Regions from separate parts of the Mesorhizobium sp. BHscii genome, predicted to be linked through region 1. Evidence: riboswitches for the same ligand, from Rfam matches in the RefSeq annotation. Region 1 holds a riboswitch; the other holds the start of a gene.

Region 1 (7,131 bases):
TGCTGGACCCTTCGGCGCAGCTGCTTCGGTCCCGCCTGCCGCCGCCACTTCGCTGGTCTCCGCCTTTGGCGGCCGTGCCTTGCGGTTGTCCAGCCTGGTGCCGCCGCGCTGCGCCAGCATGTCGGAATAGCCGCCGGCATATTCGATCCAGCGGCCGCCGCCGTCCGGCGCGATCAGGCTGGTCACCGTGCGATCGAGGAAATCGCGGTCGTGGCTGACCAGGATGACGGTACCGGCAAAACCGGCGACCAGTTCCTGAAGCAGTTCCAACGTCTCCATGTCGAGATCGTTGGTCGGCTCGTCGAGCACCAGCAGGTTTGCCGGCCGCGCCAGCACACGGGCGAGCAGCAGCCGCGCCCGCTCGCCGCCCGAAAGCTCGCGCACCGGCGTGCGCGCCTGTTCCGGCTTGAACAGGAAATCCTTCATATAGGAGACGACGTGGCGCTGCTCGCCATTAATGACAAGGTTCTCGCCGCGCCCGTCAGTGAGGTATCGCGCCAGTGTTTCGGCCGGGTCAACCGTCTCGCGCTTCTGGTCGAGCGTGGCGATCTCCAGATTGGTGCCGAGCCGCACCGAGCCTGAATCCGGCTTCAATTCGCCGGTCAGCATCTTCAGCAGCGTCGTCTTGCCGGCGCCGTTCGGGCCGACCAGGCCGACACGATCGCCGCGCTGGATGCGGGTCGAGAAGCCCTTGACCACGGTAAGATCGCCAAAGCTCTTCTCGATGTTCTTGGCCTCGATCACCAGCTTGCCGGATTCGGCGGCGTCGCTGGCCACCATGGTCGCCGCACCCTCGGCGCCGCGATGGCCACGAAAACGCTGGCGCAGGGTCTGCAGTTCGCCGAGCCGGCGCATGTTGCGCTTGCGCCTTGCCGTCACGCCGTAGCGCAACCAGTGCTCCTCGCGCACGATCTGGCGGCCAAGCTTGTGCTGCTCGCGCTCTTCTTCTTCCAGCACGTTGTCGCGCCATTCCTCGAAATGGCCAAAGCCCTTGTCGAGCCTGCGGGTCTGGCCGCGATCGAGCCAGACAGTGGCGCGTGACACGCGCTCGAGGAAACGGCGGTCGTGCGAGATGACGATCAGCGCCGAAGAGGTGCGGCCAAGCTCCTCCTCCAGCCACTCGATGACCGACAGGTCGAGATGGTTGGTCGGCTCATCAAGGAGGAGAATGTCGGGCTCCGGCGCCATGACGCGGGCAAGGGCAGCACGGCGCGCCTCGCCGCCGGAGAGATCATTCGGCGGTTCCTCGCCGGACAGGCCGAGATGCTCTATCAGATAGGTGGCGCGGTAGGGATCGTCGGCGGGTCCGAGCCCCGCCTCGACGTAGGCGCGGACGCTGGCGAAACCATCCATGTCGGGCATTTGCGGCAGGTAGCGCACTGTCGCCGAAGGCTGGCGGAACACCTCGCCGTCCTGCGGCTCGATCAATCCCGCAGCGATCTTGAGCAACGTCGACTTGCCCGAGCCGTTGCGGCCGACCAAAGCGATCTTGTCGCCTGCCGACGCCGTCAGTTCCGCTCCGTCGAGCAGCGGCGTGCCACCGAAAGTCAGTTTTATCCCGTCGAGATTGAGAAGTGGCGGCGCCATGTCAGCTTTCGGTAAGCGGGAGTGGGTGGGCGAGCAACAGCGCGCGGCCGCTGCCCAACGCGATTTCGAGCCGGCCCTTGACCTCATTGGAAATGGTCAGCGACGAGCCGAACGCCATCTCGATATGGTTCAGCGGCCATTTGGCGCCGGTCACGCTCAGGCCGGAAAGGTCGGAAAAGCCGAGAATCGAAAACAGCGTGCCATCGGCGTAGTCGAAGCCGACCTTCCCGCGAAGCAAGGGGATGCCTTCCTGTGCGCCGCTGGTCAAAAGCACCTCCGTCCCTGCCTCGGCCAGTCGGACGCTGAGCGCCAGGTGCAAGAAGGCGTGGTCGGTCCGCTTGCCACCGAACGCGCCGGCAAGCACGAGGCTGGTCGCGCCGCGTTCGAGCGCGGCGGCGATAGCCAGTTCGCCGTCGGTCTTGTCCTTTTCTGCCGGAAACACCTGGCGGGGCACGGCGGCCAGCTCGTCCGGCAAATCCGCCGGCACCGAATCGAAGTCGCCGACCCAGAGTTCCGGCGTCAGGCTCAGCGTCCGGGCATGGCTCATGCCGGCGTCGGCGGCGATGACACGCGTGCCAGCGACCTGGCGGTCGAGCAGCGGCGTGCGGATAAGATCGCCGCCAAGCAGGATGGTGAATTTGCTCATATGCGTGGCCCTTACCAGCCCTGCTTGCGAAACGGAAGGCCGCGTTCCGGATGCCCGGCAAACTTCCGCTTGCGCCACACCTGGGCCGGGCCTATGTGTCGAAACGCTCTAACGGGGTGCTGGACGCGATTTTCGCGGACCAGCTGAGAGGCAACCATGCCAACCCGCTGAACCTGATCCGGTTTGTACCGGCGGAGGGATTAGACGTTTCGGACAGCCCGACGCCTCAATTCCTTTCAACGTGAACGAAGGAGGCGCCGATGCGCACGTTTTTATACACTCTTGTTTCGGCAATGCTGCTTGCAGCGGCCGTTCTCGCCGGCATCGGGCCGGCATCCGCGCAGGAAAAACTCACCGTCTATACCTATGAGAGCTTCACCGCCGACTGGGGTCCAGGCCCCGCGGTGAAGAAGGCCTTCGAGGCCGAATGCGGCTGTACTCTCGAATTCGTCGCGGTCGCCGACGGCGTCGCCCTGCTCAACCGCGTCAAGCTGGAAGGCGCCGCAACCAAGGCCGACATCGTGCTTGGCCTGGACACCAATCTGACGGCCGAAGCCAAGGCCACCGGCCTGTTTTCGCCGCATGGCGTCGTCATCGACGTCAATGTGCCGGGTGGCTGGAGCGACAATATTTTCGTGCCGTTCGACTATGGCTATTTCGCCGTCGTCTACGACACCGAAAAGCTAAAGACCCCGCCGAAGAGCCTGAAGGAATTGGTCGAGGGCAATGCCGATGAGAAGATCGTTATCCAGGATCCGCGCACCTCGACGCCCGGTCTCGGCCTGCTGTTGTGGGTGAGGTCGGTCTATGGCGACAAGGCGCCGGAAGCCTGGGCCAAGCTTAAGGCAAAGGTGCTCACCGTGACGCCGGGCTGGAGCGAGGCCTATGGCCTGTTCACCAAGGGTGAGGCGCCGATGGTGCTGTCCTATACCACGTCGCCGGCCTATCACATGGTCGCCGAAAACACCGAACGCTATCAGGCGGCGTCCTTCGAGGAGGGCGAATATCTGCAGATCGAGGTTGCCGGCATAACCACCACGGGTGCGAAGAACCCGTTGGCGAAACAGTTCTTGACTTTTATGACCGGGCCGAAATTTCAGGATGTCATCCCCGAGACCAACTGGATGTTTCCTGCCGGCAAAACTGACAAGCCGCTCAATCCGGCCTTCGACAAGCTCGTCAAGCCGACCAAGACTTTGCTGTTCAGCCCCGAAGAGGTCGCCGCCAACCGCAAGGCCTGGGTCGACGAGTGGCTGTCGGTGATGAGCAAGTAGCTTGTGATTGAAAGATGATCACTCTACGGCGCCCCCCTCTGTCCTGCCGGACATCTCCCCCTCAAGGGGGGAGATCGGATGTCACTTCCGCTTTCGCCAATCGCAACAGTCGAAAGATTGAGGCGAGGGTAAAGCTGCCAATCTCCCCCCTTGAGGGGGAGATGTCCGGCAGCACAGAGGGGCGTGGGCGGGAACTCGGCCTCAGCCATATTTTCTGCTTCGACGATCGTTGAACCAGGCAGGGCGGCATGCATATCGGATATCCTGCCGATCCCCGCGTCACCGCCGGCACCATCGCGCTTGCCGCTGTTGCGCTGCTGATCGGCGCAGCGTTCGCCGGGCTCATCCTTGAAGCTACACGCAACCCGACCGGCGCCGCGTCGACTTTCGATTCCTACCTCTTCCGTGTCGCCCGTTTCACGCTGTGGCAGGCTTTGCTGTCGACACTGCTTTCCGTCGTGCCGGCGCTGTTCGTTGCGCGGGCGCTGTCGCGGCATCCGCGCTTCTTTGGTCGTGCCTTGATCCTGCAGCTTTTCGCCGTGCCGCTTGCGCTGCCGGCCATCGTCGCCGCACTCGGCATTCTGGCTCTCTATGGCCGTGCCGGCTATTTCGCCGGCGTGCTCACCGCGATTGGCGGTCAGGGCTGGCCGGGCATATACGGCCTGTCCGGCATCCTCGTAGCCCATGTCTTCTTCAATCTGCCGCTGGCGACGCGGCTGTTCCTCGAGGCGCTGGCGACGGTGCCGGCCGACCAGTGGCGGCTGGCGAGCCAGCTCGGCATGGGCGCCAGACCCGCATTCCGGTTGATTGAATGGCCGACGCTGCGTGCGGCATTGCCAGGGGTCGCCGGGCTTGTCTTCATGCTCTGCATCACATCCTTTACCATCGTGCTCACGCTGGGCGGCGGGCCGGGCGCGACGACACTGGAGGTCGCCATCTATCAAGCGCTGCGTTTCGATTTCGATCCTGCCCGCGCGGTGACGCTGACACTGCTGCAGATCGCGCTGACCTTCATCGTGGTGCTTGCATTGATGCGGCTTGGCGCCAACACCGTCGGCGACGCCAACCTGCCGGTGGCACCGCCCCGGTCTCTTTCGGCTGGTACGGCCGAGACCGTGCTGAACGCAGCATTGATCGTTCTGGCATTGCTGTTCGTCGCCGGGCCGATGGCGGCCACGGTGACGTCAGGCCTTGGCGCCGATCTCGGCCGGCTGGCGGCCGAGCGCGCGGTTCGGCAGGCAACGCTGACCAGCGCCGTGCTCGCCTTGCTGGCGGCGCTGCTTTCAGTGGCCCTGTCGCTGTCGCTCGTCATGGCACGACGGGCGCTGGCCTTGAGGCGTCGCGTCGAGGCCAAGGCGCTGCTCGAATACGCCACCGATACCGGCGCCGGCCTCGTCCTCGTCGTGCCGCCCATCGTAATCGGCGCCGGCTGGTTCCTTCTCCTGCGTACTTTCAGCGATGTCTTTGCCATCGCTCCTGTCATGGTCGTCGCCGTCAACGCGGTGATGGCGATGCCGTTTGCCATCCGCGCCATTCGCCCCGGCTATGATGCGGCGAGCGAACGCCACGAACGGCTCTGTTTACTGCTTGGCATTTCGGGCTGGGACCGGTTCCGGCTGGTCGACTGGCCGTCGCTGCGGCGGCCGCTCGCCACCGGTTTCGCGTTCGCGATGGCTTTGTCGCTCGGCGATCTCGGCGTCATTGCCCTGTTCGGCAGCGACTCCCTGCAGACGCTGCCTTATCTCTTGCTGTCGCGCATGGGCAGCTACCGCACCATGGACGCGGCAGGCCTGGCATTGCTGCTTGGCCTGCTCTGTCTCGCACTTGTCCTGGCCGCGGACTGGCTGGGACGGGGAGAAAAATCATGACGCTCAACAGCGAAAGCGGTACGGCTGTGCGGCTGGAAAAGGTCTCGTTCAGCTATGGCGAAGCGCCGTTTTTATTCGATGTCGAGTTCGCCGCCTCGAAGATCACCGCCATCATGGGGCCGAGCGGTTCGGGAAAATCGACACTGCTCAATCTGGTGGCCGGCTTCGAGACGCCGCGATCGGGCCGCGTGCTGATCGGCGGCGCCGATTTCGGCGCCAAACCGCCTTCGGCGCGGCCGGTGTCGATGGTTTTCCAGGAAAACAATCTCTTTGCCCATCTTTCGGTCGAACGAAATGTCGGCCTTGGCCGCTCACCGTCGCTCAGGCTGACCGAGGCCGACCACGCTGCGGTCGCCGCGGCGCTCAAGCGCGTCGGCCTTGCCGGCAAGCAACAGGCCCTGCCGCGCGAACTCTCCGGTGGCGAGCGGCAACGCGTCGCGCTCGCGCGCGTCCTGGTGCGCGACCGGCCGGTGCTCTTGCTCGACGAACCGTTCGCCTCGCTCGGACCGGCCTTGCGCGACGACATGCTCGATCTGGTAGCCGACGTTCATGCAGAGCGGCGCATGACGGTGCTGTTCGTCACGCATCAGCCGGAGGACGCCCACCGTATCGGCCAGGACATGGTGTTCCTGGACAATGCCACGGTTGCCGCAACCGGGACTGTCGCCGATTTTTTTACCAAGGCTGGACCGGAAGCCTTCCGGCACTATATCGGTGCAGGTCCGTTTGGCGCGGGATCACGAGATGTTGCCCGGAAGCGGACATAATTTACGGCCAAACCGGCTTCAGGCGATGTGGTGCTTGCTTGCCATGGTCAAAGTAGTGTGGCTAGGTCCTCCGATACTGGTCCGGCATAGGTTGTGATTTGCCACTTCGGTGTCATGCGTGCTTGTGGGCGCGAAGGACGCTGTGGCAGTTGATTGTGCGTATGATCCTTTCTGAAAATCGATGCCCGATTTTCGGGGCCATGTGCTGAGACCCGAAAGGAAGCTGTTCTGCCGACCGGCACCGACAGAGTGAGAAGGAAACCGCTGGCGCGCTTCCTCGCGCTGGCCGGCTTTGCCATGGCGCTGGCAAGCTGCCAGATGTTCACGCCTCCGGACGTTCAGGAATCCGGCTTCCAGCCTTCCAACAAACCGATCACGGTCGACAATGTCGCCGCCAACAGCAAGCTCGCCGAAATGGCGAAGGCGCAGCACCCGCGCATCCTCGCCACCTATGGCGGCGAGTATTCCGATCCCAAGCTCGAACGCATGGTCGCCAAGGTCGTCGGCAGCCTGACCGTGGTGTCCGCCAACCCGACCCAGACCTACCGCATCACCATCCTCAATTCGCCCAACGTCAATGCTTTCGCGCTGCCGGGCGGCTATCTCTACATCACGCGCGGCCTGTTGGCGCTGGCCAACGATTCGGCCGAGCTCGCCGCGGTCATCGCGCATGAGATGGGCCACGTCACTGCAAACCACGGCTTGCAGCGCCAGCAGCTCGAGGCTGAGGAGGGGTTTGCAACCAAGGTCGTCTCGGATGTGCTCGGCGACAGCCCGACCGCCAAGGCGGCACTGATCCGCGGCAAGCTGCGGCTTGCCCAGTTCTCGCGCAATCAGGAGCTTGAGGCCGACGGCATCGGCATCAAGTCGATCGGCGAGGCGGGCTTCGATCCCTTTGCCGCCGGCCGCTTCCTGCAGTCCATGTCGGCCTACACCGATTTCCGCTCTATCAGCGGCGCCACCGACGCCAGCCTCGACTTCCTGGCGAC
Region 2 (7,131 bases), on a different contig from region 1:
CCTTGCAGCCAACTTCGCCGAGGCGAAGGTGAGCAGCCGGTCGTGATGGACGACGGGCTCGCCGGTCTCATTGTCCCAGATCTCGAACCGGCAGCTTGGGTTCGGTATGGCTTCGAAACGGTTCTTCATATCGATGGTCCCGGTCGTTTGGTTGCCTTGGGCGGTCTACGGCGCCTGGGCCGTGCGGACGCGCTTTCGCAGGCGCTGTTGGCAAACAGCAGAAGGTCGGCCCTGGCCCACAGCAGGTAACAGGCAAGCAATGTCAGCGGCGCGGCAACAAGGGCAGGGGAACCGCCCACCCACACCTCAGGAAAGGCGGCGCCCATCGACAGCGCCGCCGCGAGCATCGCGGGCAGGCGGCTGGCCAGCACCGCGCTGCGGAAAGGATCGGGCCAGCCGGCCACCCGGGCGCGCAGGCGCCGGGCCTGTAGGCAGCGCTGCCGAATTTGCCGAGCGCGTGCAACAGTCCGGCGGTCGCGGCCAGCACCGGCTGGCCGAACAGGAACAGCGCTATGCCAAGCCCGATGGCGCCGATCCCCGATAGGAGATCGGCGAGGCGGTTAAAAGCCGGATCGGGGACGTCCCGCCTGGCCCAGGCGCGGTGATAGACTTCGCCGCTGCAGAAGAAGACCAGCGTCGCCAGCGTCAGCGCCACCGCACCGCTGCTGCCAGCGAAATAGTCGAACAGGCCGGTGCCGCCCATGCCGGACCCTTGGGGGGCGGTGAGCTGGATCGTGAGGCCCATCACCAGCCCGAGCGCGTTGCCAAGATTATAGTAGCCGCCAGGACCGGTCATACGCGCCCGGATCGCCGCCACAAATCGTGAAAGCGCCTCCGCGGTCCGGCCAGAAGCCGCAGCCTTCGGTTTCGCGTCAAAACTCGACGGTTCGAAGGACAAGAGATCGGCCAGCGCCGAGGCAGTGCGCCATTCGGATAGCGCGTCGTCCCGGCGGAATGGCCCGTGATCGTTGTCGAGCCGCATCGGATCCTCCTCGTCATGGAGCCGACGGTTCCGGAGAGCTTGAGGCCTCCGGTAATCGGCTGTGATCGACGGACCCAGGTTCTGCGACCCCGACTTACGGATGGCTTACGTGCGTTTTTGGCTATGCTTTTAGCAGCGGGCACGCTCGCTCGATGTCGCCTTCGGCGCGAGGCGCTGCGCGACATGGTCGGCGATCGCCAGGCTTGAGGTCAGGCCGGGCCTCTCGATGCCGAACAAATTGACGAGGCTCTCCACGCCGTGCACCGCCGCGTCCTGGATGACGAAGTCGGCATTGGCTTCGCCGGGACCGGAGAGCTTCGGCCGGATGCCGCTATAGGCCGGCTGCAGGCTGCCATCGGCGAGGTCCGGCCAGTATTTGCGGACCTCGTCGTAAAAGCGCTCGCCACGCGCTGGATCGACGCGATAGTCGAGTTGATCCGTCCATTCGACGTCAGGCCCGAAGCGGGCGACGCCGTCGAGGTCGAGCGTCAGATGCACGCCGAGCCCGCCGGGTTCGGGTATGGGATAGACCAGTCGCGAGAACGGCGCCCGGCCGGCGACCGAAAAATAATTGCCCTTGGCGTAGCGTAGTTCTGGCACGAATTGCCGGTCGAGCCCGTCAAGCGAGCCGGCAAGTGCCGTGGCGCCAAGCCCGGCGGCGTTGATGAAGCGCGCGGTGGCGATTTCAAAGCCGCCGCTGGTGCTGTCGACCGTGTCGAGCACGATGCGCCCACTCTCGATGCGGCCGGCGACGATGCGGGTGTTGAGGCTGAGTGTCGCCCCGTGCTTCTCGGCGTCGCCCAGCAGCGCCAGCATCAGGGCGTGGCTGTCGATGATGCCGGTTGCGGGAGACAAAAGGGCCGCCGTGCATCGCAGTTTCGGCTCCAGCCTGCGCGCCTCGGCGGCGGTTAAGGGCGTCAGGTTGCCCGCGCCGCAAGCAGAGGCGTTGGCCAGGATGAAAGCGAGCACCGGCTCCTGTCCGGCATTCGTGGCGACGATGAGCTTGCCGCAGCGCGCATGCGGCACCGCCCGCTCCTGGCAATAACGGTAGAGCTTTTCCCGGCCTGCCACGCAGAGCCGGGCCTTCAGCGATCCGGCCGGATAGTAGATGCCGGCATGGATGACCTCGGAATTGCGCGAGCTAATCCCGGTGCCGATGGCGTTCTCGGCTTCGAGGATCAGGGTGTCCATGCCGCGCTGCGCCATCTCGCGCGCGATCGCGAGGCCGACGACCCCGGCGCCGGCAACGATGCAGTCGACGCGGTCCATGATCAGGCCACCTCAGCCTTGTTGTTGTGCCTGCTGGTGAGCATTTCAACGATAACGACCCGGCGATGCGCACAGACGGCTTCGCGCAGGTCCTCGCGTTCTGCGGCCTCGAAGCTGAAATTCTGCATGTCTATGTCCATCCGCCAGCCCTTCCCGAAAGGGCTTGACACCCTTACGAGAAACAGATGCATCAAACAGCATAATGCAAGAGGCGATGCGCGCCGAACGGCGGCAGGACCCACGTCCCGGCATGCAGGACAGGAACCATCATGGACGCTCGACCGAATTCTCCCGAAGCTCGCGACATCAGCTACCACTTGCACGCCTACACCAATGCCCGCAAGCATGAGGAGGCAGGGCCGCTCGTCATCGAGAAGGGCGACGGCATCTATGTCGAGGATCTGGCCGGCAACCGCTACATCGAGGCGATGGCCGGGCTTTGGAGCGTCGCGGTCGGCTTCTCCGAGAAGCGGCTGGTGGACGCGGCGGTGCGCCAGATGTCCAAGCTGCCTTACTATCACGACTTCGGTTCCAAATCGCATTCGCCGCTGATCGATCTCGCCGAGAAGCTTGTGCAGATGGCGCCAGTGTCGATGAGCAAGGCGTATTTCACCAATTCCGGCTCCGAGGCCAACGATACGGCCATGAAGATGATCTGGTACCGGTCCAATGCGCTCGGCCAGCCGGCACGCAAGAAGATCATCAGCCGCAATCGCGGCTATCACGGCGTCACCATTGCCGCGGCAAGCCTGACCGGCCTGCCCAACAACCACATTTCCTTCGACCTGCCGATCTCCAATGTGCTGCACACGTCGACGCCGCACCACTGGCGCGAGGCGCTGCCTGGCGAGAGCGAAGAGCAGTTTTCGAGCCGGCTTGCCGACGACTTGGAAAAGCTGATCCTGGCCGAGGGCCCGGAAACCATCGCCGCCTTCTTCGGCGAACCGATCATGGGCGCCGGCGGCGTCATCGTTCCGCCGGCCGGCTACTGGGAGAAGATCCAGGCGGTGCTGTCGAAATACGACATCCTGCTCGTTGCCGACGAAGTCATCTGCGGCTTTGGCCGAACCGGCGAAATGTTCGGCTCGCAGACCTTCGGTATCCGGCCCGACATCATGGTGCTGTCGAAACAGATCTCTTCCTCCTACCTGCCGATCTCGGCCCTGCTGATCAACGAAAAAGTTTTCGAGCCGATTGCCGACGAAAGCAATCGCATCGGCACCTTCGGCCACGGCTTCACCGGCGGCGGCCATCCCGTTGCGGCCGCGGTCGCGTTGGAGAACCTGAAGCTGATCGAGGAGCGCGATCTCGTCGGCAATGCGCGCACGGTCGGCGCGCATATGCAGAAGCGCCTGCGCAAGTTCGCTTCGCACCCGCTTGTCGGCGAAGTGCGCGGCGTCGGCCTGATCGCGGCGGTCGAACTGGTCGGCGACAAGGCGGACAAGACGCCGTGGGAGACGGCCGGCGCGCTGGGCGGGCTCGTCAACGGTTTCATGCAGCAGAACGGCGTCATCTCGCGCAACATGGGCGACGCGCTGGCCTTCTGCCCGCCGCTGATCATCACCGAGCCTCAGGTCGATCGGATGATCGACGCGTTTGAAAGATCGCTCGAAGCCGCGGTCAAGCAGGTCGGACCTGAAACCTGAAACAAAAAACTGCCTCGGCGGACTGCTATGCCTGCTCGGGCCGCTGACAGCGCGTTCGGCTAAGGTTGCAGGTCGGGTTAAGGACGAACTTTAGGAACTAGTGCTAAAGACCTGTTTCCGTGTTCCAAAACGGGTGTGGTCGTCAAAGTCTTCGCGACCGGACATCTTGCTCGATTGGGTCGAACAATGAGAAGCCAACTTCGTTTCATTATGCATACGGATGACGAGGCTGCTCTGGTAACCGAACTTTTGCGCGATCCGGCTATCCTGTTCGTCGATGGCCCGCGGTGGAAGACGGTCACGCCCCCAACCACTCGAGACATTTCTGCTATCGGCAGCTACTGCATGATCTGGTCTCCCGAGGACCTGCCACGGCTTTCAGCGGAGTTCATTCAGGCACAGAACGATTGGTATTGCCGTGATGAGAATTCCACGATTCAATTCCTGCGATGCAAGATGACCGAAACAGTCATAGTGGAGGGCAGTTTCGCGATCTCGACGGGCCCTGCGGAAGCTAACGCCGCGGCCAACGTCGAACGCAGGTACAAGTTCCTGTGCCGTGCAATCAAGAGAACCTACCGGAACTCGGTCGTTCAGTGGCGCAATCCGCGACGGCCGGACGCACCGGCCGGACCATCCAGGTCAGCAAACCCAAGTGCGCCCGACCGGTCGCTGTGGGTTGGACCAGCGGCGATGACGTGGATGGCTGGCCATGCTGATCGACGGGTCAAAACCTTCCTCACTGGTTTTGTGGAGGGAGCGATAATCGAACCGGGCTGATGCACTGCTTTCTACCCACACGCGATGCGGGCAGACCTCGACTTCGTGTGGGGAACGTAGCGCTCGGCGACGCTGACGGAACTCATCAGGACAGGGCCCGCTCGCCGTGAGGCTGGAACATTCCCGGCGCTGATGGCAGCCGACGCTGTTCGTCGAAACGGACGCATCATCGAGCGTCGAAGGCGAAACCGCGATCTTAGTCCAACGTCATGAAACAGGACCGCGACCCGATCGGCCCGCTCTCTCCGCCAGAGGCGCGGGTGTTCATTTGTTCGGCCGGTGCGGCGGTCCGCTTGGGGGCGGAGATTGAAAATCTGCGGCGGTGTGTCGAGTACAGCGATGGGCTGCCTGGACAGCCGGCGCCTACCTTTCGGATGCTCTAAGGCTCCGCGCCGCCTCATCGAGTGCCAGCGGATCGTCACCGAGGCGGTCGATGAGGTCTTGAGCTTGGTCGCCGGTGATGCCTGTTCTCATCGCCAGCGCTTCCGCTGCCTCAACATCCGATTGACCAGCGGCGCGGTTGCCTGTCTTCACTCGGCTTCGGGTCTGCGTGGGAGCTGGCACATCGGCACCAGATATTGCCAGTGGGCGAGCACCAAGCGAGCGGACTTCGTTCTCGATTTCGACAGTCGCCTGATTCCAATGGCGCTCCTGCAGACCGTGCGTCTGGCCTTCTCGTTCCCAGATCTCATATGCGCGGCGCCGAATGCGTTCGTGTTTGTCGTCTGACATGGTCGTTCCTCCTTGTAGGTTTTCACCCAACGCGAAGGAGCGTCGGAACGATCCCACCCTGCAAGCGATTTCGGACAAAACAGGGGAAGGCTGGCTTCCGGAAGACCATGCCTGCGGCGTTGCGATGCTGCGATGCTTTAGGTGGCCCGGAGCAAATCCTAGTGCGGTGCTCGAGAGCAAGTCGTCCATCGCGCTGAAGGGTGCAGCATTGTTCTCCGTATGGAAAACGGGTTTGAGGAGAAAGTTCGGCTCCTGCAGCACGATGCCAGACTAAATTAGAGCTGGCCATTGCTTGAACATCGTTCGCGCAGCTGCTACGTCGCCCATATCGACAGGGGCGCTCCGTATTGCCGGGGCTGAGATGGAAGGTGCAAGCCTTCGGTCCCTCAAGCTGATCTGGGTAATGCCAGCGGAGCGAGGCGACTATGTTTTCAGGTGCACAGATTTCCCTGTATCCGATGTGCGATGATTTCGTCGGCGTCATCCTCAAGGCAATTTCGGCGATGGATTTCTATCGGCCAAATTTCCGCATTGAGACCGACGACATCTCGACGCTGATCGTCGGCCCGCCGGAACAGCTTTTTCCGGCCATACGCGATCTGTTCGCCTCGGCGGCGGCAAGTGGTGTGCATTGCGTGTTGTCGGCGACGGTGTCGCGTGGCTGCCCTGGCGAGCCTGACGATCCGATCTGCACACCGATTTCCGGCACCAGCCACGAGCTGTCCCTGGCCGAGCGCATCGGCGCGGCGCGGGCGCATGTCGACGGTGCGAAAAATCTCGGACAAGAGGTCGCCGCGCAGTTCTCGCTCTATCCGCTCGGCGAGGGCCACCACATGGACGAGATCTACGGCTGCATCGACTTCCTCAAGGCCTCGGGGGTCTTCGACAGGTCGAAGAATTTCTGCACGAAGCTGAGGGGCGACGCTGGACCGGTGTTCGCGACGCTGTCGGAAGCTTTCCTTCGCTTCGGCGCGCCGCAAGGCCATGTCGCGCTCGACCTTACCGTGTCGGCGAACAGCCCGAGCCCTCGTTAGCCTTGGCTGTCAACGGGTTGCAGCGAGATCCGAGACGGCATCCGGAACGACCACCAGCTTGCCGACGAAATCCTTGGCAATGAAATCCGCCTGGGCGCGGTGGAAATCGGAGAGCTTGTAGACGCCGCCGACCAGCGGTCGGATCTTCTTGTCCTCGATGTAGCGGACGATACGGCGGAAATCGTGTCGCGTGCCCTGACTGGACCCGTGCAGCTGCAACTGCTTGAGATACATAGTGCGCAGATCGAGCTGCACGACCGGGCCGGCAATCGCGCCGGCCGTCGTGTAGCGACCTTCGGGCCTGAGGATGCGCAAGAGGTCGTTGAACATGGCGCCGCCGACCAGGTCAGCAACCACGTCGATCGGCCGGCCCTCGGTCGCTGCGTTCACGGCGGCGGGCAGGTCGGCGATGCCACGAGTGATCACCGCTTCGGCCCCGATGTCGAGCACCGCCTGTTCCTTGCCCTTGCCGACGACGGCATAGGGGATGGCGCCGCGCGCCCGCGCCAGCTGCACGATGCCCGAGCCGACGCCGCCAGAAGCGCCAGTGACCAGCACACGCTCGCCAGCTCTTAGTGCGGCACGTTCCAGCATCTGTTCGCCTGTGAGATAGGCGCAGCAGAAGGTGGCAAGTTCGACATCGGTCAGGTCGGTAGCGACGACATGGGCATTTTCCGCCGGCACGGCC

What was found. Region 1 has a riboswitch for thiamine pyrophosphate ahead of thiB (thiamine ABC transporter substrate binding subunit). Riboswitches for the same ligand answer to the same signal wherever they lie in the genome.
Region 2: it holds a riboswitch for thiamine pyrophosphate, as region 1 does, so the genes downstream of both, ACWTU7_RS05120 (YkoF family thiamine/hydroxymethylpyrimidine-binding protein) here and thiB (thiamine ABC transporter substrate binding subunit) in region 1, are expected to answer to the same signal.

What each region holds. Positions count from the first base shown of each region.
Region 1 is NZ_JBSPKW010000006.1:186,166-193,296, reverse strand. It holds gene ACWTU7_RS11855 (ABC-F family ATP-binding cassette domain-containing protein) at 1-1,587, opposite strand, end outside; gene ACWTU7_RS11850 (thiamine diphosphokinase) at 1,589-2,233, opposite strand; TPP riboswitch at 2,336-2,450, shown strand; gene thiB (thiamine ABC transporter substrate binding subunit) at 2,494-3,507, shown strand; gene thiP (thiamine/thiamine pyrophosphate ABC transporter permease) at 3,756-5,375, shown strand; gene thiQ (thiamine ABC transporter ATP-binding protein) at 5,372-6,142, shown strand; gene ACWTU7_RS11830 (M48 family metalloprotease) at 6,440-7,131, shown strand, end outside.
Region 2 is NZ_JBSPKW010000002.1:481,990-489,120, forward strand. It holds gene ACWTU7_RS05085 (hypothetical protein) at 1-129, opposite strand, end outside; gene ACWTU7_RS05090 (hypothetical protein) at 263-982, opposite strand; gene ACWTU7_RS05095 (NAD(P)/FAD-dependent oxidoreductase) at 1,112-2,251, opposite strand; gene ACWTU7_RS05100 (hypothetical protein) at 2,254-2,379, opposite strand; gene ACWTU7_RS05105 (aspartate aminotransferase family protein) at 2,521-3,897, shown strand; gene ACWTU7_RS05110 (hypothetical protein) at 4,084-4,677, shown strand; gene ACWTU7_RS05115 (DUF2934 domain-containing protein) at 5,041-5,598, opposite strand; TPP riboswitch at 5,733-5,844, shown strand; gene ACWTU7_RS05120 (YkoF family thiamine/hydroxymethylpyrimidine-binding protein) at 5,835-6,443, shown strand; gene ACWTU7_RS05125 (alcohol dehydrogenase family protein) at 6,453-7,131, opposite strand, start outside.